2 regions of the Mesorhizobium sp. M4A.F.Ca.ET.022.05.2.1 genome follow, and region 1 is predicted to be linked to the other one. Evidence: riboswitches for the same ligand, from Rfam matches in the RefSeq annotation. Region 1 holds a riboswitch; the other holds the start of a gene.
What was found. Region 1 has a riboswitch for S-adenosylmethionine ahead of EN745_RS05800 (O-succinylhomoserine sulfhydrylase). Riboswitches for the same ligand answer to the same signal wherever they lie in the genome.
Positions count from the first base shown of each region.

Region 1 (15,300 bases):
GCGGCCTGCGCCGACAGGGCGCCGGCGCCGAGCGCCAGCATGGCGGCAGCGGCCGCCGACAGGATCCATCTCGAAATCCGCATTGTCTTCTTCCCCTTCATTTCCGTCACCTTGACGGGCTGGGCACAGCCAAGCATGCCGCGTGGGGCCGGGCAAGCGGAGTCTAACGATGACGATGGATCAGCGCGCGGCGCGGAAATGCTTGGAGAGCTTCAGGCCCTGCGCCTGGTAGTTCGAGCCGAGATCGGTGCCGTAAAGCGCCTGTGGCCGCTCCAGCATGTGTTCGTAAACCAGACGGCCGACGATCTGGCCGTGATCGAGGATGAACGGCACCTCGTGGCTGCGCACTTCGAGCACCGCCCGGCTGCCGGTGCCGCCGGCCGCCGAATGGCCGAAGCCCGGATCGAAGAAGCCGGCATAGTGGACGCGGAATTCGCCGACCAGCGGATCGAAGGGCGTCATCTCGGCGGCGTAGAGCGGCGGCACATGCACCGCCTCGCGGCTGACCAGGATGTAGAATTCGTCTGGATCGAGCACCAATTCTCCGGCGCCGCTCTTGTAGAGCGGCTCCCAGAAATCGACGACGTCCTGCGCGGCCCGCTTGTCGACATCGACGAGACCGGTATGGTGCTTGCCGCGATAGCCGACCAGCCCGTCCTTGTCGCCGTCGAGATCGATCGAGAGCGCGATGCCGCCGCCGGAAATGTTGGGCGGCTCGGTGGCGACCAGCATCTCGCCATGGTGGAGCTCGCGCAACTCGCTCTCCGACAGCAGCGCATTGCCGGTGCGGAAACGGATTTGCGACAGCCGGGATCCGGCACGCACCACGATCGGGAAGGTGCGCGGGCTGACCTCGAGGTAGAGCGGCCCGGCATAGCCGGCAGCGATCTTGTCGAACTCGTGACCGCGGTCGGTCATCACCCGGGTGAAGATGTCGAGCCGCCCGGTCGAGCTTTTCGGATTGGCCGAGGCAGAGACATTCGCCGGCAATGCCAGGCTCTCCAGCAGCGGCACGATGTAGACGCAGCCCGTCTCCAGCACAGCGCCGTCAGCGAGATTGATCTCGTGCAGCTTCAGCCGGTCGAGCTTGTCGGCCACCAGATGATCGGGGCCGGGCAGGAAGGAGGCGCGCACGCGGAAAGCCTTGTCGCCCAGCCTGAGGTCGAGGCTGGCCGGCTGGACCTGGTCGGCATCGAGGGCGCGCGGCGACTTCAGCGCGCCGGACTGGAACAGCGCGGAAATGTCCTGATCGGGAAGAATGCCTGTCTGCCGCAAAGCTGGCTCCGCTCCAAGGCCGCTGGTACAAACCTCTTAATGAAGCCGGCAATTGACGCAAGCGCGGTGCGGGTCTAAAGGGTCGTTATCCCGTGGTGATTTGGCCGGTCGGCTTGCAGCCACGTTAAACAAGTCGCTAAAGGACCGTCGGGCCGCAAGGCCGTATGGACCGGTTGCGACTTTTCGCGGCCGGTTTTTTTGTATCTGGAAGTAGAGCGATGACCAAGAAGCGTGACTGGAAGCCTCAGACGGCACTCGTGCATGGCGGAACGCTGCGTTCCGGCTTCGGCGAGACAGCCGAGGCGATGTACCTCACCCAAGGCTATGTCTATGAGACGGCGCAGGCGGCGGAGGCCCGCTTCAAGGGCGAGGAACCAGGCTTCATCTATTCGCGCTACGCCAACCCGACGGTCGACATGTTCGAAAAACGCATGTGCGCGCTGGAAGGTGCGGAGGACGCGCGCGCGACCTCCTCCGGCATGGCCGCGGTGACGGCGGCACTACTGTGCAGCGCCAGGGCCGGCGACCATATCGTGGCGGCGCGCGCGCTGTTCGGCTCCTGCCGCTGGGTGGTCGAGACGCTGGCGCCGAAATACGGCATCGAGGCGACGCTGGTCGACGGCACCGACATCGCCAACTGGGAAAAGGCGGTGAAGCCCAACACCAAGCTGTTCTTCCTGGAAAGCCCGACCAACCCGACGCTGGAAGTGGTCGATATCGCCGCCGTCGCGGCACTCGCCAATTCGATCGGCGCCAGACTGATCGTCGACAATGTCTTCGCCACGCCCCTGCAGCAGAAGCCCTTGCAGCTCGGTGCCCATATTGTGGTCTATTCGGCGACCAAGCACATCGACGGCCAGGGGCGCTGCCTCGGTGGCGTCATCCTGTCGGACAAGAAGTGGATCGACGAGAACCTGCACGACTATTTCCGCCATACCGGCCCCAGCCTGTCGCCGTTCAACGCCTGGACGCTGCTGAAGGGCCTGGAGACGCTGCCGCTGCGGGTGCGCCAGCAGACCGAAAGCGCCGGCAAGATCGCCGACTTCCTCGCCGAACGGCCGGAGATCGCCCGCGTCATCTATCCGGGCCGGGCCGACCACCCGCAGGCCGAGATCGTCAGGAAGCAGATGTCGGGCGGCTCGACGCTGATCTGCCTCGACGTCAAGGGCGGCAAGCAGGCGGCCTTCGCCTTCCAGAACGCCCTCGACATCGTGCTGATCTCCAATAATCTCGGCGACGCCAAGAGCCTGATCACCCACCCGGCGACGACCACGCACAAGAACCTCAGCGACGAAGCGCGCGCCGAGCTCGGCATCGGCCCGGGCACGCTCCGGCTCTCGGTCGGCCTGGAGGACACGGACGACCTGCTCGCCGATGTCGAGCAGGCACTGAAGGCGGCGAAATAGGGGACCTGGGCGAAGGCCCCGGTCAGGCACTCGAGGGCGTCTCTTCCAGTTCGGCCACCTTGGTGCCGATGGTCATGGCGTTGCCGCGCCAGTCGACGGCGCCGCCCAGCCAACCGCGCGCCCATATCGCCGGCAGCATCGCGTCGCGCGCGATCATGGCGGCGACGATGCGCGGCGACAGGTACCAGCCCTTGGCCGAGGCGAGCGCGCATTCCGGCAGATAGGCGAGCGCCAGCACGCAAAGCGCCGTGGCCGGCAGGCTGATGCCCGCGTGAGCCGCCGCAAACAGCGCCAGCAGCAGCGGCAGCGCCGCGCCGGTCATGATCTCCGGCGCGAAGAACAGCGGGAAGGTGACGCGGCGCAGCCGCGCCCAGCGCGCCTGGCGCGACCAGATCTCGCCGAGCCGGCGCTCGCCCAGCGGCTGTTCGAAGGGCGAGGCAACGAGATGGACGCGAAGGCCGAGCCCGTTGACCAGCTTGGTCGCCGCGGCGTCCTCGGCGATCTCGGCGGCAAGCGCGCGGATGCCGCCATTGGCGTCGAGCATGGGCTTGTTCCACAGCATGCTCTTGCCCTGGGCAAAGCCGAGGCCAAGCGCCTCGCCGGCATATTGCCAGCGCGCCTGCAGCGTGTTGAGGAAGGCGCATTCGACCTCCGCCCAGAAGCCGTCCGGCCGCGAGCCGATCGGCGTCGAGCAGACGAGGCCGGTGTCCGACCGCCAGGCTGCCATCAGATGCTGAATATAGTCGTGCCGCATCAGCACGTTGGAATCGGCGAGGATCACCCAGTGATGGCGCGCCGCCTCCCAGCCCTTGACGCAATTGTTGAGCTTCGGATTGGCGCTGACGCGGTCGTCGCCGACCAGCAGCCGGGCGGGCACCTTGGGAAACCGGGCAATCGCCCGGTTTATCAGCTTGGCCACCGGATCGTCGGCATGGGCGACGCAGAAGATCAGTTCGTAACGCGGCCAGTCGAGCGTGAAAGCGCGCTGGAGCGTCTCCTCGGTGAACGGCTCGACGCCGTCCTGCCGGCGGGCGGCGCCGCGCCGCGCGGGGGTTTCAGCCTCAAAGCCGCGAGCAGGATGCTGGTGAGATTGGCGAGGAGCAAGGCTATCGAAAGCAGGGCGGCGGCTATGGCGATCAGTTCCATCGAGGTCTGGTCACTCCGGAAAAGCCGGCTGGGAATGGCCGTCTTGAACAGGTCGACAGAGCGATGAGTCGCCCGGCACGGTCTGCGCACACCATCATTGTCGTGTGTCACTTAAATGACATTGTTTGCCGGCACGTGCGCATAAGGACGGAAGGGATGGGCATCACGCATCGTTGACCTGATCGCGGAGCGAGCCGAAAGTTCCCGAACTGTTTGGAGCAGCTCATGTATCGCGCCGTCACGCGCAAGATCGAAGTGCAGGTCAGGCCGTTCTATCTGGAGGATCGCTCCGATCCGTCGGAGAATCGCTATGTCTGGGGCTATCACGTGACCATCGACAACCAGTCGGACGAGTTCGTGCAGTTGCTGTCGCGCTATTGGCATATCACAGACGGCAGCGGCCGTGTCGAGGAGGTGCGCGGCGCCGGCGTCGTTGGCGACCAACCCGAGCTCAATCCCGGCGACAGTTACCAGTACACCTCCGGCTGCCCGCTTTCGACGCCGTCGGGCATCATGGTCGGCCACTACACGATGCGCAACAAGCAGGGCGAGACGTTCGACGTCGCTATACCTGCTTTCTCGCTCGACCTGCCGGGCACGCGACGGACGGTGAACTAGTGGCCGCCTACCCCCTTGGCGCCGGCACACCGGCGTGCGAGCGTCAAAGCAACTTTGCTTCCCATTGATCAAGGGAGGCTGCCATGCGCCAGGCAGCGGCTTGATGAACAAAATTGAGACAGGGCTGTTTCTGGGCAGGCTGCCGTTCGCAAGAGTTGGACAAGGACCGGAAAGTCTTCTCATCATCAACGGCGGTCAGGGGTTCATGATGAAACCCTGTCGATCCAGACTGGAAAAGGACGCCAGACGGCTCATCCATATCCTTCCACCCGGCACGAGCTTTGTGCTGATTGGCTACGATCCCGCTCCCAAAGCCGATCTATCGCTCGAGGGCATGGCCAGAGACATCGCGGAGATCATCGACGCTGACTTCAAGAAGCCAGCGAAGTTGATGGGTATTTCCTATGGCGGCGTTGTCGCAACGCAGGTGACCGCACGCTATCCAGACCTGGTAGGCAGGCTGGTCCTGCTGGCGAGTGCGCATGGCTTTTCGGCCGATGGAAAAGAGCGGCTCAAGAGACAGATCCAATTCGCAAAAGCCGAACAATTTCACGCGCTTTTGGAGGAATTCACAACGGCGTTTCGGCGGCCGTGGCTGAACCTTCTTTTGCGTTTTCGACTGAGGTTCGAAGGACGCAGCCTGATTGCCCGGATGGGAGCGCCAAGGACGATTGGGCGCTATCTCGAGGCAATGCTCGACAACGATGTGGCCGACGTAGGCCTCCGCGATATCTCGGCGAGGACCTTGATCCTCGGCGGTGAAAGGGACCAGTTTTTCGGCGGGATGATGGAAGCCACCGCGAGTGCAATCAGCGGAGCGAAGCTCACACTGCTCGCGGGAGAAACCCATATGGCTCCAGTCGAACGAGCGTCAGAGGTCCGCAGGCACCTCGAAGATTTATTAGAAGCTGAAATCGGTGCGGCAGCCAAGCGCAGTCAAAAAGGACGCCCGACAATGCAGGCTATGTATCCTCTCCCCCGGTGGGAGAGAGGATAGATTGCGGTGCGGCTTGTCAGAAGGCGAGCCTACTGCGCGGCGAACTCCGTCGGATCGAAGTCGTACTGCGTCGAGCAGAACTCGCAGGCGACGTGGATGCCGCCATCCTCGGTGCTGTCCTTGATCTCCTCGGCGGAGAAGCCCGCGAGGATGCCGCGGATCTTCTCGCGCGAGCACGAGCACTGGTCGGCAACCGGCACGCCGCCGAACACGCGTACGCCGTGCTCGTGAAACAGCCGGTAGAGCAGCCGCTCGGCGCCGACCGTCGGATCGATCAGCTCGGTCGGCTCGATGGTGCCGAGCAGCGCCAGCAACTCCTGCCAGGAATTGTCGGCCGGATCATGCACCGCCTCGCGCGGATCGCCATCGCCGCCGGAAATGTCCGGCACGCGCATGCGTTCCGGCGCCTTCGGCAGGAATTGCGCCAGAAGACCGCCGGCGCGCCACTGCTCACGGGCGCCTCGGGGACCGGGCGTCACCAGCTTGGCCACCGACAGCCTGATGTCGGTCGGGATCTGCTCCGACTGGCGGAAATAGGTGCGCGCGGCCTCTTCCAGCGAGGAGCCGTCGAGCTGGACGATGCCCTGATAGCGCTGCGTGTGGACGCCTTGGTCGATGGTCAGCGCCAGCACGCCGTTGCCGAGCAGCGTCTGCTGCGAGACCTCGCCGGCGGCGGTCAGCACCTGCAGCCGATCGGCATCGAAGCGCGCATAGCCGCGCAGCGCATGCGGGGTGGAGAAATCCGCCACCAGCATATCGACCGGCCCGTCGGTTCGGGTCTGCAGGATGAACTTGCCTTCGAACTTGAGCGAAGTGCCGAGCAGCACCGTCAGCACGCAGGCTTCCGCCAGCAGGCGGGCGACCGGTTCCGGATAATCGTGGCGGGCAAGAATGGCGTCGAGCATCGGCCCGAGCTGCACGGTGCGGCCGCGCACGTCGAGCGGGGCGACCTCGAACGGCACGACATGGTCGTCGCCGGCATAGCCGAATTCGCCGAGTTGCGGGTGATGTTCAGTCACTTGACGGGTTTCCAACATGACAAAGCTCCGGGGCGCGGCCATACCGCCCATCTGGGGGCATGCGTCCAAACGCGCTCGATTTGCGTGATGCGCCGCAGATAGGCATCACACCTCCGGAGATCAAGCTCCCAGACACCAGGCCAAAACCGCCTTCTGGGCGTGCAGCCGGTTCTCGGCCTCGTCGAACACCACCGAATGCGGCCCGTCGATGACCTCGTCGGTCACCTCCTCGCCGCGATGCGCCGGCAGGCAGTGCATGAACAGCGCGTCCGGCTTCGCCTTCGCCATCAGCGCCGCATTGACCTGGTAAGGCAGGAAAACGTTGTGGCCGCGCGCGCGATGCTCCTGGCCCATCGACACCCAGCAGTCGGTGACGATGCAGTCTGCCTGGTGGACAGCTTCCTCGGCCGAGCGGGTGAAATTCAGCCTGCCGCCATTGGCCTTCGACCAGTCGATGTGCTTCTCATCCGGCTCGCTGCCTTCCGGCACAGCGACGTTGAGGTTGAAACGAAACCGCGCCGAGGCCTCGAGCAGCGAATGCAGTACATTGTTGCCGTCGCCGGTCCAGGCGAAGGTCTTGCCGGCCACCGGACCGCGATGCTCCTCGAAGGTCATGATGTCGGCCATCAGCTGGCAGGGATGGGTGTCGTCGGTCAGCCCGTTGATAACCGGAACGGTGGCGTTCTCGGTCAGCTCCAGCAGCCGCTCATGCGAGGTGGTGCGGATCATGATAGCGTCGACATAGCGCGACAGCACCTTGGCCGTGTCGGCGATGGTCTCGGAACGACCGAGCTGCATCTCGGTGCCGGTCAGCATGATGGTCTCGCCGCCAAGCTGGCGCATGCCGACGTCGAAGGACACGCGCGTGCGGGTCGAGGGCTTGTCGAAGATCATCGCCAGCACCTTGCCCTCGAGCGGCTTGGTGCGCTCGCCGGCCTTGAGCCTGGCCTTTCGCACCACCGCGTCGTCAAGCATGAAGCGCAGATCGCCTTCGGAAACGGCGGAGAGGTCGGTGAAATGGCGAACGGACATCGGCAATGGTTCCGGAATTACTTCGCGGCGGCCGCGGCGATGGCGTCCGCCAGGCCCCGGGCGCCGGCGCGGATGCGGTCGAGCGCCTCGCCGATCTCGGCGTCGGTGACGGTGAGCGGCGGCAGCAGGCGAATGACGTTGTCGCCGGCCGGGACCGCGAGCAGATGCTGGTCGCGCAGCGCCATGTTGACCTTGGTGTTGGGCATCACGCATTTGAGGCCGAGCATCAGGCCGGTTCCCCTGATACCTTCAAGGACCTCGGGAAACTCGTCGGCCACGCCGGCCAGTCCCTGCTTCAGGAGCAGTGCCTTGCGCTGGACATCCTCGAGGAAACCTTCCTCCAGCACCACGTCGAGCACGGCGTTGCCAACCGCCATCGCCAGCGGATTGCCGCCGAAGGTGGTGCCGTGCACGCCGGCGGTCATGCCGACCGCAGCCTCGTCGGTGGCAAGGCACGCACCCAGCGGGAAGCCGGCGCCGATGCCCTTGGCAATCGCCATCAGATCCGGGGTGACGGCGGACCATTCATGCGCAAACAGCTTGCCGGTGCGGCCAATGCCGCACTGGACCTCGTCGAAGATCAGAAGCAGGCCATGCTGGTCGCAAAGCTGCCGCAACCGCTTCAGCGACTGCGTCGGCACCGGGCGGATGCCGCCCTCGCCCTGGACCGGCTCGATCAAGATGGCGGCCGTCTCCGGCGTGATCGCCTTCTCAGCCGCGTCGATGTCGTCGAAACCGACCTGGTCGAAGCCTTCGACCTTTGGGCCGAAGCCTTCCAGATATTTATACTGGCCGCCGGCGGCGATCGTCGCCAGCGTGCGGCCGTGGAAGGCGCCTTCGAAGGTGACGATGCGGAAACGCTCGGGATGTCCCTTGACGAAATGGTAGCGCCGCGCCGTCTTGATGGCACATTCCAGCGCCTCGGCGCCCGAATTGGTGAAGAACACCTTGTCGGCAAAGGTCGCCTCGACGAGCCGTTCGCCGAGCCGGCGCTGCTCCGGAATCTCGTAGAGGTTGGAGACATGCCAGAGCTTCGCCGCCTGCTCGGTGAGCGCTGCAACCAGATGCGGATGGCTGTGGCCAAGTGAATTGACGGCGATGCCGCCGGCGAAATCGAGATATCGCTCGCCCTTGTCGGTGACCAGCCAGGTCCCCTCCCCGTGGTCGAAGGCCAGGGGTGCGCGAGCAAAGGTCTCGTAAAGCGCCGAACCGCTCATTATATGCGTCTCCGGAACCGGAAAATCAAAAAAGCCGCCAAAGCGGCGGCCTTTGCGGCTTATCGTGTTTTTCGGCCATGAAGTCAACGAAAACGTCGCGCATAGGCGCGCGGCATGCCCCTGACGAGACGCCGGTTCATAAGCGGCCGGCAAGTTGGGGAAAACCGGAAAAACCGATTCGTGTTGCCCCGGGGACTCTTGTCACCGAGTCAGCGCATGAGGTATTTGTAGTTGAGAAATAACTAGATTTCGTGCGGCGGACCTAATCACCCGATATATGTGGTGTTGTCTGCCCGGCGGGAGCCGGGACGGGAAGGGATTCCGATCGCCGCACGCCTCAGCAGGAGCGCGGTCTCATGAACTGGACTGACGAGCGGGTAGAACTTCTCAGGAAACTGTGGTCGGAAGGGCTGAGCGCCAGCCAGATTGCGGCACAGCTGGGAGGCGTCAGCCGCAACGCGGTCATCGGCAAGGTGCATCGCCTGAAGCTGTCGGGCCGCGGCCGCGCGACGGCCAGCCCGGCTCGCCAGAAGAAAACCGTGCAGGGATCGTCCATCCAGAAATCGGTATCGCGCGCCGCGACCGCCACGCGCCATGTCACCACCTCGATCGGCGCGACCGCGCTCCAGGCTCAGTTCGACGCCGAGCCTGTGGCGCGCCACTATATCCGCCCGGTGGAAAACGTCGTCGTACCGATCTCGCGGCATCTGCAGCTGGTCGAGCTGACCGAGCGCACCTGCAAATGGCCGAATGGCGACCCGCTGTCGGAAGACTTCAACTTCTGCGGCAACGACGCCGCCGAGACCGGCCCGTACTGCAAATACCACTCTCGCGTCGCGTTCCAGCCGGCGGCGGAGCGGCGCAGAAGCCGCTGAGCAATAGCGAATAGCGAATAGGAACGGCTTGGCTTCTTGTGACAGGGAGCAAGCCGTTTTTGGTGTTCTCTATTCGCTACTTTCTATTCGCTGTTCGCTCTCCCTTCACAGCCATCCATTCTTCCTGAACCGCCAGTACAGGAACGAGCAGATCAGCGCGATCGCAACCAGCACGGTCGGGTAGCCATACTCCATATGCAGTTCCGGCATGTCGTTGAAATTCATGCCGTAGATGCCGGCGAAGGCCGTCGGCACCGCCAGGATGGCGGCCCAGGAGGCGAGTTTTTTCGAGATCGCGGTTTCCTGACTCTGGCCGACCAGAAGACTGGCTTCGAACGCGAAAGCCAGCACCTCGCGCAGGCTGTCGATCTTTTCCTGGACCGTGCGGATATGGTCGGTCACGTCGCGGAACAGCGGATGCATCGAAGCATTGATCTGCGGCAGGTCGGCGCTGGTCAGCCGGCGGCAGACCTCGACAGAGCCGCTCGATGTCGGAGCCGGTCATCGGCCTGAGCAGGACCTTGTCCTCGATCGCCTCGACCTCGTCCTCGATCTGCTCCAGAACCGGCATGTAGTTGTCGACGATGAAGTCGAGAATGGCATAGAGGACGAAGTCCTCGCCCTTGGCGAGCGAATGCGGGCAGGTTTCCCAATGCTGACGGACCGCGGCATAGGATGTCGACGGTCCATGCCTGACGCTGACGATGTAGCCGGCGCCGACGAACAAATGCGTCTCGCCGAAGGTGACGCGGCCGTCGATCAGCTGGGCGGTGCGCGCGACGATGAACAGGGCATCGCCATATTGCTCGATCTTCGGCCGCTGGTGCGGATGCTCGGCATCCTCGATCGCCAGATCGTGCAGATGGAATTGCGCCTGTACGCGCAGCAAAAGATTGCGGTCCGGCTCCAGAAGTCCGATCCAGACGACATGGTCAGGCTTCTTGGCCCAGTCACCGGCCTCCTCGATCGGAATGTCGGCGATGCGGCGGCCGGCCGTATAGACGCTTGACGCGATGATGCCGGACGTCGGCGGCGGGGCCGGAGTGAGGTTCCGAACGTTTTCCATAACAAACTCCTGAGGCACGGCCACTGATCAGGATTCAGGAACGTTCGCGGGAGCTTAGCCTAAATTAGCACGGCGTTCGAGAGGCCATCGTTCACTTCACCGGCAGCGTGCCGGGAACAGCGATCTTGTCCGTCTTGTCACCCTTCGGCCGCTCGGCCGGCATCTGGTCGCCGGTGACGATGTAGTAGATGGTCTCGGCGATGTTGGTGGCGTGGTCACCGATGCGCTCGATGTTCTTGGCGCAGAACAAAAGATGCGTGCAGGGCGTGATGTTGCGCGGATCTTCCATCATGTAGGTCAAAAGCTCGCGAAACAGCGAGGTATACATGGCGTCGATCTGGTCGTCGCGATCGCGCACGAAGCCGATCTTTTCCACCGAGCGCGAGGCGTAGACGTCGAGCACTTCCTTCAGCTGCGTCAGCGCCAGGTCGGCCAGGGCCTCGAGGCCCCGGTACAGGCTGGTCGGCTGGCGTCCGTCGATGACGGCCGCCACCCGCTTGGCGACGTTCTTGCCGAGGTCGCCGACGCGCTCGATGTCGGCGGAGATGCGGATCGCGCCGACGATCTCGCGCAGGTCCGTCGCCATTGGCTGGCGTCTGGCGATGATGACGATCGCCTTGTCGTCGATCTCGCGCTGCCCTTCGTCGAGGGCCTGATCGTCCCGGATGACCTTCTGGGCGAGGCCGGGATCGGCATTGACCAAGGCGGTGATCGCCTGCTCGACCATGCGCTCGGCATGGCCGCCCATCGCAGCGATGCGCTTCGACAGGTATTTCAGCTCTTCGTCATAGGCACTGATGATATGCACGGACTGCATGAACGAATGCCTTCCCGGGGTCTTTTTGACCGAGTCGCTTCCTCAATCTCCCGCTGATACGCCAGCCGGATGACAGAAAGAAGAAACAGCCAGTTAGCAAATAGTACTGACTCAGCGCGCTGGCAAATGGACCGAGAACGCCGCGCCTTTGCCGACTTCCGACTTGATCGACAGCCTGGCATTGTGGCGCGTCAGTATGTGCTTGACGATCGACAGGCCAAGGCCGGTGCCCTTCTGGGTGCGGCTGCTTTCGACGTCGACGCGGTAGAAGCGCTCGGTGATGCGCGGAATGTGTTCTTCGGGGATGCCCGGGCCGTAGTCCCTGATGGTGACGTCGATGCCCGGCTCGGGGCCGGTCCCGTCGCGGGCGATCGACACCGTGACACGCCCGCCCGACTGGCCGTACTTGCAGGCGTTTTCCAGGAGGTTCTCGAAGACCTGGAAAAGCTCGTCACGGTCGCCCGGCACGTCTAGCGGCCCGTCGACGAAGTCGCGCTCGATGACGACGCTGTTCTCACGCGCAAGAGGCGCCAGCGAGTCGATGACGCTGTCGATGGTCTGGCGAAGATCGACCTCGGTTCCCGGCTTCAGGTAGGGCTTCATCTCCAGCCGCGACAGCGACAGGAGATCGTCGATCAGGCGGGCCATGCGGCCGGTCTGGTTCTGCATGATCTGCAGGAACTGGTCGCGCGCCGCCGGATCGCCGCGGGCCGGCCCGCGCAGCGTCTCGATGAAGCCCGAGATCGAGGCAAGCGGCGTGCGCAACTCATGGCTGGCATTGGCGATGAAATCGGCGCGCATCCTGTCGATCCGGCGCGCCTCGCTCTGGTCCTTGAACACCAGCACATAGAGGTCGGTGGCATGGCCGACAGAGGATGCGCTGACACGATAGGCCCGTTCGACCGGCAGCTTCTCGGTGTAGTCGACCATGTCGGATGCGACGGTCCCCGACAGGACGCTGTCCAGCAAGGCCTGCATTTCGGGGGCGCGGAATTTCAGCGACAGCGACATGCCCGGCGCAAGGCCGCCAAAGGCGGCGAAAGCGGCGGCGTTGGCGTGGACGATAGTGGCGGTGCGGTCGAAGATGATCAGCGGATCGGCGACAGCGGCCGCAAGGTATTCGCCAGAAAGCCGCTGCAAGCCGCCTGCTTCTATTGCCGCTGCGTCCTCAGTTGACCGGCGCGGGGCGCCCGACGGCAACAGCGCCGCCGCCACCAGCAGGGCAGTCGCCGCCACGAGCACATAGGCCGAAATGCCGGCAAGGCCATAGACGGCGAAAACCGCGACGATGCCGGCGGCAAGCAGCCAGCGACTCCCCCACAGCCGGACGGCCACCGGTTGCGCCGTGCCCTTCTGCTCCGCGTTCAGCTCAGCCATTCGCGCGCTCGCGCCCCATGCCTCTTCCCCGTCGCCGGTCGCGAAAACTTCCGCTGGACCGGCCTGGAGTGCTACAGCGTCATTTGCGCATCCAAACCGGGGCGCGGCGCCGTTGAGGCTCCCAATAGCATGAGTCCGCAAGCTGGAAAGGTTCGTCTCGATGAAAAAAGCCAAGGCAAGTCCCGCCCCGGCACCGGCACAGGGTCCGCTGAAAATCACGGTCGACGGCAAGGAGCGGGAGTTCGACATCGAGAATCCGGTGCTTCCCGACTGGATCGAGGACAACAAGCTGACCGCCGGCGGCTATCCCTACGACAAGAAGATGAAGAGCGAGGAATATGACGCGACGCTCGAGCAGTTGCAGATCGAGCTGGTCAAGGCGCAGGCCTGGCTGCAGGCGACCGGCAAGCGGGTGATGGCGCTGTTCGAGGGCCGTGACGCCGCCGGCAAGGGCGGCACGATCTTCGTGCTGCGCCAGTACATGAACCCGCGCACCGCGCGCAATGTGGCGCTGACAAAGCCGACGCCGACCGAGCTCGGACAGTGGTATTACCAGCGCTATGTCGCCCATTTCCCGACATCGGGTGAATTCGTGACCTTCGACCGTTCTTGGTACAACCGCGGCGGGGTCGAGCCGGTGATGGGCTTCTGCACGCCCGAGCAGCACGAGAAATTCCTCGACGAGACGCCGCATTTCGAGCGGATGATCTGCAACGAAGGCATCCACTTCTTCAAATTCTGGCTGAACATCGGCCGTGAAACCCAGCTCGAACGTTTCCACGACCGCCGCTGGAGCCCGCTGAAGAACTGGAAGTTCTCGCCGATCGACGTCGCAGGCATCAACAAATGGGACGACTACACGAAGGCGCGCGACCTCATGGTCGAACGCACGCACAAGGAGTTCGCGCCCTGGATCGTCGTGCGGGCCAACGACAAGCGACGGGCGCGGCTGGCTGTGATCAGGCGCATCCTGTCGTCGCTGCCCTATGACGGGCGCGACCTCGAAATCGTCGGCAAGGAAGACAAGAAGATCATCGGCGAAGGGCCATCATTCCTGGAGAAGTAGGTCCCATTTCGCCGACGATACGGGGCTGGCGGTCCTAGAGCCGGATGATTTCAGGTCGAATCGACCTGAAATCTGAATCCGGCTCTAAATCAAAGAGATAGAGCATGATGTCGTCCGAAAACCGCGTCACACTTTTCGGCATCATGCTCTAGGCCGCCAGCCGGGCGATGCGCTGCAGCCGCTTCAGGGTGGTGTCGTCCTGCAGCGCCTGCTGGAACAGCGATATCTCCTGGTCGATGCGGTCGCAGAGCGCATTGGTGTCGCCCTTGAGCAGGCCGCGCGTCTGCAGGAGGGCTGCGACCGGCTTCTTGGCAAGCTGCCTTGCCCTGAGAAGGGCCGCGTCCTCGGCGCTGCCGTCGGCGACGATCTCGCCGACCAGCCCGAGCGCCTTGGCGTCCTCGGCATGAAGGGTGTCGCCCAGGCAGAAGAAGCGGAAGGCCCCGGCATAGCCGAGCTTCTGCGGCGCCAGGATGCTGGTTGCCGCGTCCGGCACCAGGCCGAAATCGACAAACGGCACCCGGAACGTGCTTGCGCTCGAGGCGATGACCATGTCGCAGTGGAACAGGATGGTGCAGCCGACACCGACGGCATCGCCGTCGACGCAGGCGAGCACCGGTTTCGGAAAGGTGGCCAGCGTGCGGAACATGTCGGTGACGGCGGCGATCAGCTCTCGATGCTTGGTGGCGTCGAGGAACTCGGAGAAATCGCCGCCAAGGCAGAAGCAGCCTGCCAGGCCGCGCAGCACGACGACGCGCACGTCATCGTTGACGGCGGCTTCGTGGAAGGTCCTGGCCAGGCTGGCATAGGCGCGCCTGTCCAGGACCGGCCGGCCATCATGCGAGGAGACAGTGACGACCAGCGTGTGGCCGCGTAATTCTGGTTGCGGGTGGATACTCATAACAAACTCCAATCACGATGCCTGCCGCAGGCCGAGCCTGTCGGGATAGCCCCTGGCCAGCACAGGGGCGAAATGATTGCGGCGCGCGCGCACCACGTCCAATGTGTGTTCGGTGAAGGTGAGCAGCGTGGCCACGACCTGTTGATTGCCGTAGGTACGCTGGTAGCCAAGCGGGGTCGCCAGGAAATGCAGTTGCAGCGCGCGCAGGACCCACATCGGCTCAAACTCGATGATGACCTGGTTGACGTTGCGCTTGAGTCCCCATTCGACGAAGCCGGCGATCAGCTCGGTGCCGACCGTCGACACGCCGCGCTTGCCATCGCGGAAGCCCGGCGCCACGGCATAGCGCGTCAGCTCCCAGATGCGAGGCCCCGAGGGCGGCGTGCCTTCATAGAGATCCTGCAGCACCTCGGTCAGGAGATGGGCCCGGGTCGTCGGCAACATCCGCTGATAGCCGGCAAGCTCGCCGTTGCGGATGACGAGCTGGTGCA
Region 1 covers NZ_RZOJ01000029.1:5,378-20,677, reverse strand. The annotation lists gene EN745_RS05810 (ABC transporter substrate-binding protein) at 1-83, opposite strand, end outside; gene EN745_RS05805 (2'-deoxycytidine 5'-triphosphate deaminase) at 181-1,275, opposite strand; SAM riboswitch at 1,358-1,435, shown strand; gene EN745_RS05800 (O-succinylhomoserine sulfhydrylase) at 1,494-2,681, shown strand; partial or broken gene EN745_RS05795 (ceramide glucosyltransferase) at 2,704-3,827, opposite strand; gene apaG (Co2+/Mg2+ efflux protein ApaG) at 4,053-4,445, shown strand; gene EN745_RS05785 (alpha/beta hydrolase) at 4,549-5,442, shown strand; gene EN745_RS05780 (Hsp33 family molecular chaperone) at 5,472-6,503, opposite strand; gene argF (ornithine carbamoyltransferase) at 6,582-7,493, opposite strand; gene EN745_RS05770 (aspartate aminotransferase family protein) at 7,511-8,710, opposite strand; gene EN745_RS05765 (GcrA family cell cycle regulator) at 9,067-9,585, shown strand; partial or broken gene EN745_RS05760 (magnesium and cobalt transport protein CorA) at 9,691-10,651, opposite strand; gene phoU (phosphate signaling complex protein PhoU) at 10,743-11,468, opposite strand; gene EN745_RS05750 (ATP-binding protein) at 11,580-12,845, opposite strand; gene ppk2 (polyphosphate kinase 2) at 13,006-13,911, shown strand; gene EN745_RS05740 (enoyl-CoA hydratase-related protein) at 14,060-14,809, opposite strand; gene EN745_RS05735 (acyl-homoserine-lactone synthase) at 14,822-15,300, opposite strand, start outside.

Region 2 (8,173 bases), on a different contig from region 1:
TTTGGTGATGACGACGATCTTGTCGCGGTTGCCGCGGCTTTTCATCCACTTGCCGATGATGGTTTCGGACTCGCCGCCCTTGTTGCCGGGAGCCCAGCGCGAATAGACGTCCGCCGTGTCGATGGCGTTGAGGCCGGCATCGGCAAAACGGTCGAGCAGGTCGAAGGAGGTCTTCTCGTCGGCGGTCCAGCCAAAGACGTTGCCGCCCAGGACCAGCGGCGCGATGGAAAGTTCGGTGCGACCGAGACGGCGTTTGTGCAAGATTGAACTCCGTGATGCTTGGGATGATGCGGGGCAAGCCCGGCTTGGGGGCAGCAGCTAAGCTAGGTCTTGGATTGCCGAGGTCAAAGGCCTGGCCCTTCTTTTCCGGCAGGTCAGCGCTTCACAAAGGCGCGACCCGCCGCGCCACCTCTTCCAGCCAGTGGTCGCGGATGCCGAGCGCCTTGAGGTGCTCCAGCGTGCTCAGCACATAGTCCTCGTTCCTGCCGGACTGGCCGGCTGCGCCGCCAACGATGCCGGCCGCATGGGCCGCATCGAGCGCGCCGGCATACTGCTCATGCGCGCGGTCGACGATGTAGGCGACCGCCTTGATCGTCTTGCGTGCCTCCGTCCCGTTCCCGTCGAGCCGGATGTCCAGCGTGCGTTCGACATAAACGCTGGTCACCAGTTCGCGCTCGCGCAGATAGGCGAGAACCTCGCCCCGCAGGTCGCCGGGCACGCGGAACGCCAGCCCGATGCAGGAGCCGCCACGGTCGAGGCCGAGCACCAGGCCCGGCCGCTGCCGCGTGCCTCGGTGCACGAAGGAATAGACACAAAGCGACCGCCGATAGCCGAAAAGGCGCGCGCGGCGCGTCTCGACATGCGCGAATCCGGGGCGCCAGATCAGCGACCCATAGCCAAAAACCCAAAAATCGCCCATATCGCCAAGCCTGATCGCGTGAGTCCCGACCGCACGCCGGAATCAGTGTTTCCGTCTTCCGCTTGTTGCGTAACAACCGTCCGCCCGCAATATCAGGGGCAATGAGAGCTCCAGCATGACGTCAACTGACCAGCGCCCGCCGAACTTTCGCCGCCGGCTGTTCTGGCTCGCCGCTTTCATTGCAGTGCTGTTCGCCATCTACAGCGCCGGCTGGTTCTACCTCGCCGATCGCGTCAGGGCCGAGGCCGACAAGGCGGTGGCCGCGCTCAACGCCAAGGGCATCGAGGCCGGCTGCGCCAACCTGACCGTCAGCGGCTATCCGCTCAGTTTCGCCATTTCCTGCGACACGCTCGCCTATGAGGACGATGCCAGGAACCTCGCCGCCTCGACCGGCAGCTTCAATGCCGTGGCTGCGATCAACCAGCCCCTGTCGCCTGTTGCTGATCTACGCGGGCCGCTCAGGACCTCCATGCCCGGGATGACGCCGCTATGGATCGACTGGGACAAGCTGCGGGCGGATGCGAAGCTCTCCTGGCCGCTGCCCCGGCGCGTCGCGCTGAAGGCCGAGGGCCTGTCCGGCCAGACCGATCCGGCTGACAACAGTGATCCTGTCGAACTGTTCTATGCCGGAAAGGCTGCCGGGCAATTGCAGCCGAATGGCCAGGACATCGGCTATGCCGGCAGTTTCAACGATCTCGAGATCGACGCCGATGCTATCGGCGGACGCGTGCTGCCGCCGCTCGACGGTAGTGGCGAGGCGACGCTGAAGAACGGTGTCGTGCTGATCAGGACGCAGCCGAAGAGCCTGCGCGGCCAGTCGGTCGACATCGCAAAGCTCGATCTGTCGTCTGGCGAAGCACGGATAACGGTGTCCGGGCCGCTATCGGTCGATGCCGACGGCCTGATCGACGCCGACCTGACGATCAAGCTCAGGAATCCCAAGGCGGTGGCGGCGATCCTTGGCGGCGCCATTCCCGAGCGCAAGAGCGAGATCGAGCAAGGCTTTGCCGGCCTGGCGATGCTCGGTAACGAACCGTCCATGCCGCTCAGGATCGTCAAGGGCAAGGCCTCGCTCGGCTTCATCCCGCTCGGCAAGATCAAGCCGGTCAACTAGAGCATGGTTCCGAACCGAGGGCCCGCGTCAGCAAAAGGTGGAAACAGGTCTTCGGACAAGATCATGCTCAACAAGAGATTGCGAGCAGATGGATAAACCGGTCAAGCTCCTGAGTGTTGGCGCGTTCACCCTCGACACGATCCTTCGCCTCGACACGCTGCCCGTGCATCAGGGCAAGTTCATCGCTTCCGATGGCGTCCAGATCGCCTCGGGCATGGCAACCAGCGCCGCTTGCGCCGCCCGCCGTCTCGGCGCCGAAGTCTCGCTCTGGGCAAGTGCGGGCGATGATGCCGTCGGCGACCAGCTGATTGCCGAGATCGAGGCCGAGGGCGTCGATTGCAGCCTGGTCCGACGTGTGGCCGGCGCGCGCTCGGCGCTGGCCGCGATCCTCGTTGACGCGCATGGCGAGCGCATCATCGTTCCGTTCTACGACCGCAAGGCGCAGGCCGACCCCGCTGAATTGCCCGCCGATCTCTCCGCCTTCGACGCCGTGCTGGTCGACGTCCGCTGGCCGGGCGCCGCGGCGCTCGCCCTGAACGCGGCGCGCGCCAATGGCCGGCCGGCGATCCTCGATGCCGATACCGCGCCGCTGGAGGTGCTGGAGCAGTTGTTGCCGCTGGCCACGCACATCGTCGCTTCCGAACCCGCGGCGCGTATCGTCTGCGGCCAGGCGCTCGATCCGGAAAGCGCCTGCGCCGATCTTGCCAGCCGTACCGACGCCTTTGTCGCGGTCACCGGCGGCGCGGCGGGAAGCTGGTGGCACGACCGTTCCACCGGCTCGGTCCGCCATGTCGCGGCGCCGAGGATCAAGGCGGTCGATACGTTGGCGGCCGGCGATGTGTTTCACGGCGCCTTTGCCGTCGGCCTCGCGGAAGCTATGCCGCCCGAGCAGGCCTTGCGTTTTGCCAGTGCTGCGGCGGCGCTCAAATGCCAGCGCTTCGGCGGCCGGCTCGGCGCCCCGGACCGGGCAGAGACGCTGGCCATGATGGCGGCCCACTGGCCCGGCGATTAGAAGCTCTAGACACGCCTATCCCTTGGCGCCGGGATGCTCGACGACCTGGCGGCCGAAGTCCGGCACATCGATGTCCTGGCCGGCCTCGATGATCGAGCGGCGGACCGCGCGCGTGCGCGTGAACAGGTCGAACAGTTTCTCGCCGTCGCCCCAGCGGATCGCCCGCTGCAGCGAAGCAAGGTCCTCCGAAAACCGCGCCAGCATTTCCAGGATAGCGTCCTTGTTGTGCAGGCAGACGTCGCGCCACATGGTCGGGTCGGACGCGGCAAGGCGAGTGAAGTCGCGGAAACCGGAGGCGGAGTACTTGATGACTTCGGTCTTGGTCACCGATTCCAGGTCGTCCGCGGTCCCGACGATGTTGTAGGCGATGATGTGCGGCAGGTGCGAGACGATGGCCAGCGTCATGTCGTGATGCTGCGGATCCATTGTGTCTATGTTTGAGCCGCAGCGCCGCCAGAACTCTGAAAGCCTTTCCAATGCCGCGGGATCGGTGCCGGGCACCGGCGTGAAGATGCACCAGCGGTTGTCGAAGAGGTCGGCGAAGCCAGCGTCCGGTCCGGACTTCTCGGTGCCGGCCAGAGGATGGCCAGGAATGAAGTGAACGCCGTCAGGTACATAAGGCTGCATCTGCGCGATGACCGAAGCCTTGGTCGAGCCGACATCGGTGAGGATGGCGCCCTTCTTCAGCGCCGGCGCGATCTCCTCCGCCACTTCGCCGGAGGAGCCGACCGGCACCGAGACGATAACCAGATCGGCATCGCGCACCGCTTGCCTGGCGTCGGTTGCGTAGGAATCGCCGAGGCGGAGCTCCTCGGCCCGCGCCAGCGTGGCGGGGCTGCGGGTGGCGATGGCGACATGGCGGGCCAGGCCCTCGCGGCGGATGACGCGGGCCAGCGACGAGCCGATCAGGCCGATGCCGACCAGCGCGATCTTTTCGAACATCACAGGTGCCATGGCGCTCAACTTTTCACGAAGGTCGTGAGGGCGGCAATCACGCCGCGATTGGCTTCTTCGATGCCGACGCTCATGCGTAGCGCGTTGGGGAAGCCGTAGCCGGAAACGCGCCGCAGTATGTAGCCGCGCGCCGTGAGATAGTCGTCCGCCGCCGCCGCCGAATGCTTGCCGTCTTCGGGGAAATGGATCAGCACGAAATTGCCGACGCTGGGCGTCACCCTGAGCCCGAGCTTTGTCAGCTCCTCGTTCAGCCAGGCGAGCCAGGTTTCGTTGTGCGCCACGCTGCGCTCGACATGGGCGCGGTCGCGGATCGCGGCGATGCCGGCCTCGATCGCCGTTGCATTGACGTTGAAGGGCCCGCGCACGCGGTTGATCGCGTCGACGATATGCATCGGACCATACATCCAGCCGATGCGCGCGCCGCCGAGGCCGAGCTTGGAGAAGGTGCGGGTCATGACGACGTTCTCGGCACTGCCCGCCAGCTCGATGCCGGCCTCGTAGTCGTTGCGGCGCACATATTCGGCGTAAGCCCCATCCAGCACCAGCAGCACGTTCTTCGGCAGGCCGGCATGCAGGCGGCGGACCTCCTGGAATGGCACATAGGTTCCGGTCGGATTGTTGGGATTGGCGAGGAAGATGATGCGGGTCCGCGGCGTCACCGCTGCCAGGATCGCGTCGATGTCGGCGCGCTCATGGGTCTCCTTCACCGTGACCGGCGTGGCGCCGGCCGACTGGATGTAGATCTTGTAGACCATGAAGGCGTGCTCGGTGATGATGGCTTCATCGCCGGGCGCAAGATAGGTCTGCGCCAACAGGCCGAGAATCTCGTCGGAGCCGTTGGAGCAGATGATGTTCGCAGGGTTGAGGCCGTGCACCTCGGCGATCGCCTCGCGCAGCCGCCTGGCGGTGCCGTCGGGATAGACGTCGAGCCTTGCGGCAACCTCCCGCGCCGCCTCGATCGCCTTCGGCGAGGGGCCGAGCGGGTTCTCGTTCGACGACAGTTTATGGACCTTGGCGACACCGGCAGGCGCTGTGCTCTTGCCGGGCACATAGGCTTCGATGTCCATGATGCCCGCGCGGGGCGTCGGACGTGCCTTGTCAGGTGTCTGGTTCATGTCCAAAAGTCCGTCGAGGATGCCTCCAACCGAAGGCCGCAGCGGAAATACAAGCCGTGGCCGCGAATGTCGAGAGGGCGGCAAGGGCGCGAAAAGCCCGACCGTTGACGCCGAGCCGCGCTGGCCCTAGAAGAGCAGCGACAGTTCCGTGGTGATTTGGCCGGTCGGCTTGCAGCCACGTTAAACAATTCGCTAAAGGGCCGTTTGCATCCTGTAACCGGCTTTGCGAAGGCATTGCCGGTTTTTTGTTGTCCGCCGCCGGCCGGACAGTCGCCTGGTCCGGAAACCGGAATCGGTTTCCGGAAACCACGGTGCCTAATGTAAGAGGATGTTATGGCCGTTCTGCGCGCCGCAAAAACCAGCAACGAGGCCGACAATCCGTCGAGCCCGGTGTTGCGCTTCGGCGCCGACAAGCCGCTCAAGCTCGATGCCGGCGCGCTGCTGTCGCCGTTTCAGATCGCCTACCAGACCTATGGCACGCTGAACGACGCCCGCTCCAACGCCATCCTGGTCTGCCACGCGCTGACTGGCGACCAGCATGTCGCCAGCACCAATCCGGTGACCGGCAAGCCGGGCTGGTGGCAGGTGTTGATCGGTCCCGGCAAGATCATCGACACCAACCGCTTCTTCGTCATCTGCTCCAACGTGCTGGGCGGCTGCCTCGGCTCGACCGGCCCGGCTTCGACCAATCCGGCCACCGGCAAGCCCTACGGCCTCGACCTGCCGGTCATCACCATCCGCGACATGGTGCGGGCGCAGCTGATGCTGGTCGACCATTTCGGCATCGAGAAGCTGTTTTGCGTGCTTGGCGGCTCGATGGGCGGCATGCAGGTGCTGGAATGGGCGGCGAGCTACCCCGAGCGCGTCTTCTCGGCGCTGCCGATCGCCACCGGGGCACGTCATTCCTCGCAGAACATCGCCTTCCACGAAGTGGGCCGGCAAGCCGTCATGGCCGATCCGGAATGGCATGGCGGCAAGTATTTCGAATACGGCAAGCGTCCGGAGAAGGGGCTGGCGGTGGCGCGCATGGCCGCCCATATCACCTACCTTTCGGAGGCGGCGCTGCACCGCAAGTTCGGCCGCAACCTGCAGGATCGCGAGGCGCTGACCTTCGGTTTCGACGCCGACTTCCAGATCGAAAGCTACCTGCGCCATCAGGGCATGACCTTCGTCGACCGCTTCGACGCCAACACCTACCTCTATTTGACCCGCGCGATGGACTATTTCGACCTCGTCGCCGATCACGGTGGTCGCCTGGCCGATGCCTTCGCCGGCACCAAGACGCGCTTCTGCCTGGTCTCCTTCACCTCCGATTGGCTGTTCCCGACCGAGGAAAGCCGTTCGATCGTGCATGCGCTGAACGCTGCCGGCGCCTCCGTCTCCTTCGTCGAGATCGAGACCGATCGCGGCCATGACGCCTTCCTGCTCGATGAGCCGGAACTGTTCGCCGCCATCAACGGCTTCATCGGCTCGGCCGCGCGGGCAAGGGGGCTGAGCGCATGACCCCGGAAAGTTGCAGACTTTCCGAGTCAGGATCATGCGCCAAAAGGGAGGCCAGCCTGTGAGCGTCAACCGCGCCCAGCGCGTCGACCTTGAAGTCGTCGCCGATCTCATCCCGCCGCAGTCACGGGTGCTCGATGTCGGCTCCGGCGATGGGCTGCTGCTCGAATTACTACAGGAAACCAAGCAGGTCGACGGCCGTGGGCTGGAACTGTCGCAGCGCGGCGTTAACGAATGCGTGGCGCGCGGCCTCTCGGTCATCCAGGGCGACGCCGACAAGGATCTCGAATTCTATCCCGACAAGGGCTTCGATTTCGTCGTCCTGTCGCAGACCCTGCAGGCGACCCGCAATCCGAAGCTGGTGCTCGACGAGTTGCTCAGAATCGGCAACCGCGCCATCGTCTCTTTCCCCAATTTCGGCCACTGGCGGGTGCGCCTGTCGCTGTTCGTCAAGGGGCGGATGCCGGTGACCAAGGATCTGCCCTATTCCTGGTACGACACGCCCAACATCCATTTCTGCACCATCCGTGACTTCGTCAATCTGTGCGAGGAGCTTGGCGCCACGGTGGAAAAGGCAACCGCCCTCGACGGCAATGGTCAGAGGATCGGCCTCTCCATGCCGTGGTGGTTCTGGAATTTCTTCGGCCAGCAGGCAGTGTTTCTGCTGAAGCGATGATTGCGATGCGTCTCTTTCGTCGGCGTGCGGCCACGGTTGAAATCCCGCCCGACATTCTGTCCGGGATAAAGGCGGGAATTCTTGTCTGCACCTCACCGCGCAGCGGTAGCAATCATCTCGCTGGGTTGATGGCCTCCGCCGAACTGGGGCGTCCACTTGAGTGGTTTGGCGGTCGCCGTTTGCTGGAGCTGCCGGATTATCCTCGCGCCCCCCGCGCGCAGCTTCTGCGTGCGGTGACGGACGGGCGATCCTCTTCAGGAATCTACGCGATCAAGCTTTTCGCAAGCCAATTTGCTCAAGTTGCCAAGAAATTGAACCTGCCCGCGAGCCTTCCGAATCCGCGTTACGTCCGCTTGACGCGCCGTGATCGGCTGGGCCAGGCGATTTCTTGGGCCCGCGCCCGTCAAACCCGCAGATTCCGCTCCACGGAAATCAATGACACACCGCCGCGCTATGACGGTGGCGCGATCGTCGATTCGCTTGAAAGAATTCTGATGGAAAATCTGGCTTGGGATGGCTGGTTCGCAAAAAACGGACTGCCCTACCTTTCTCTGACTTACGAGCAAATTCAGCAAGATCCGCGAGCAAGCCTCAAGCAAATTGCACGCTTGGCGGATACCGAACTTACCTGGGGAACCAACATCGAGTCAGGTCTCGAAATCCAGCGCGACACAATCAATGACGAATGGAGGGAGCGCTTTCTGTCCGAGTACGCCGATGCTTCGAGCTTCTGGCATCGCCCGCGCCACTTCCGTGGTTTCCTGAAGAACTAGAAACAACGAAAACCCACTTGATCGAGGCGGCGAACTCGCAGATGTGGGTAGCGTCTCGGTCGTTTGACAGCAGGCCACCAGGGTTATAGCGACATACACTCCGATGAACC
Region 2 covers NZ_RZOJ01000245.1:407-8,579, forward strand. The annotation lists partial or broken gene EN745_RS23000 (aldo/keto reductase) at 1-261, opposite strand, end outside; gene EN745_RS23005 (gamma-glutamylcyclotransferase) at 383-919, opposite strand; gene EN745_RS23010 (DUF2125 domain-containing protein) at 1,035-2,033, shown strand; gene EN745_RS23015 (sugar kinase) at 2,122-3,045, shown strand; gene EN745_RS23020 (prephenate/arogenate dehydrogenase family protein) at 3,061-3,999, opposite strand; gene hisC (histidinol-phosphate transaminase) at 4,005-5,114, opposite strand; SAM riboswitch at 5,253-5,330, shown strand; gene EN745_RS23030 (homoserine O-acetyltransferase) at 5,448-6,617, shown strand; gene metW (methionine biosynthesis protein MetW) at 6,676-7,290, shown strand; gene EN745_RS23040 (Stf0 family sulfotransferase) at 7,236-8,063, shown strand.
Region 2: linked by a shared signal. The riboswitch ahead of EN745_RS23030 (homoserine O-acetyltransferase) and the one ahead of EN745_RS05800 (O-succinylhomoserine sulfhydrylase) in region 1 are both predicted to bind S-adenosylmethionine.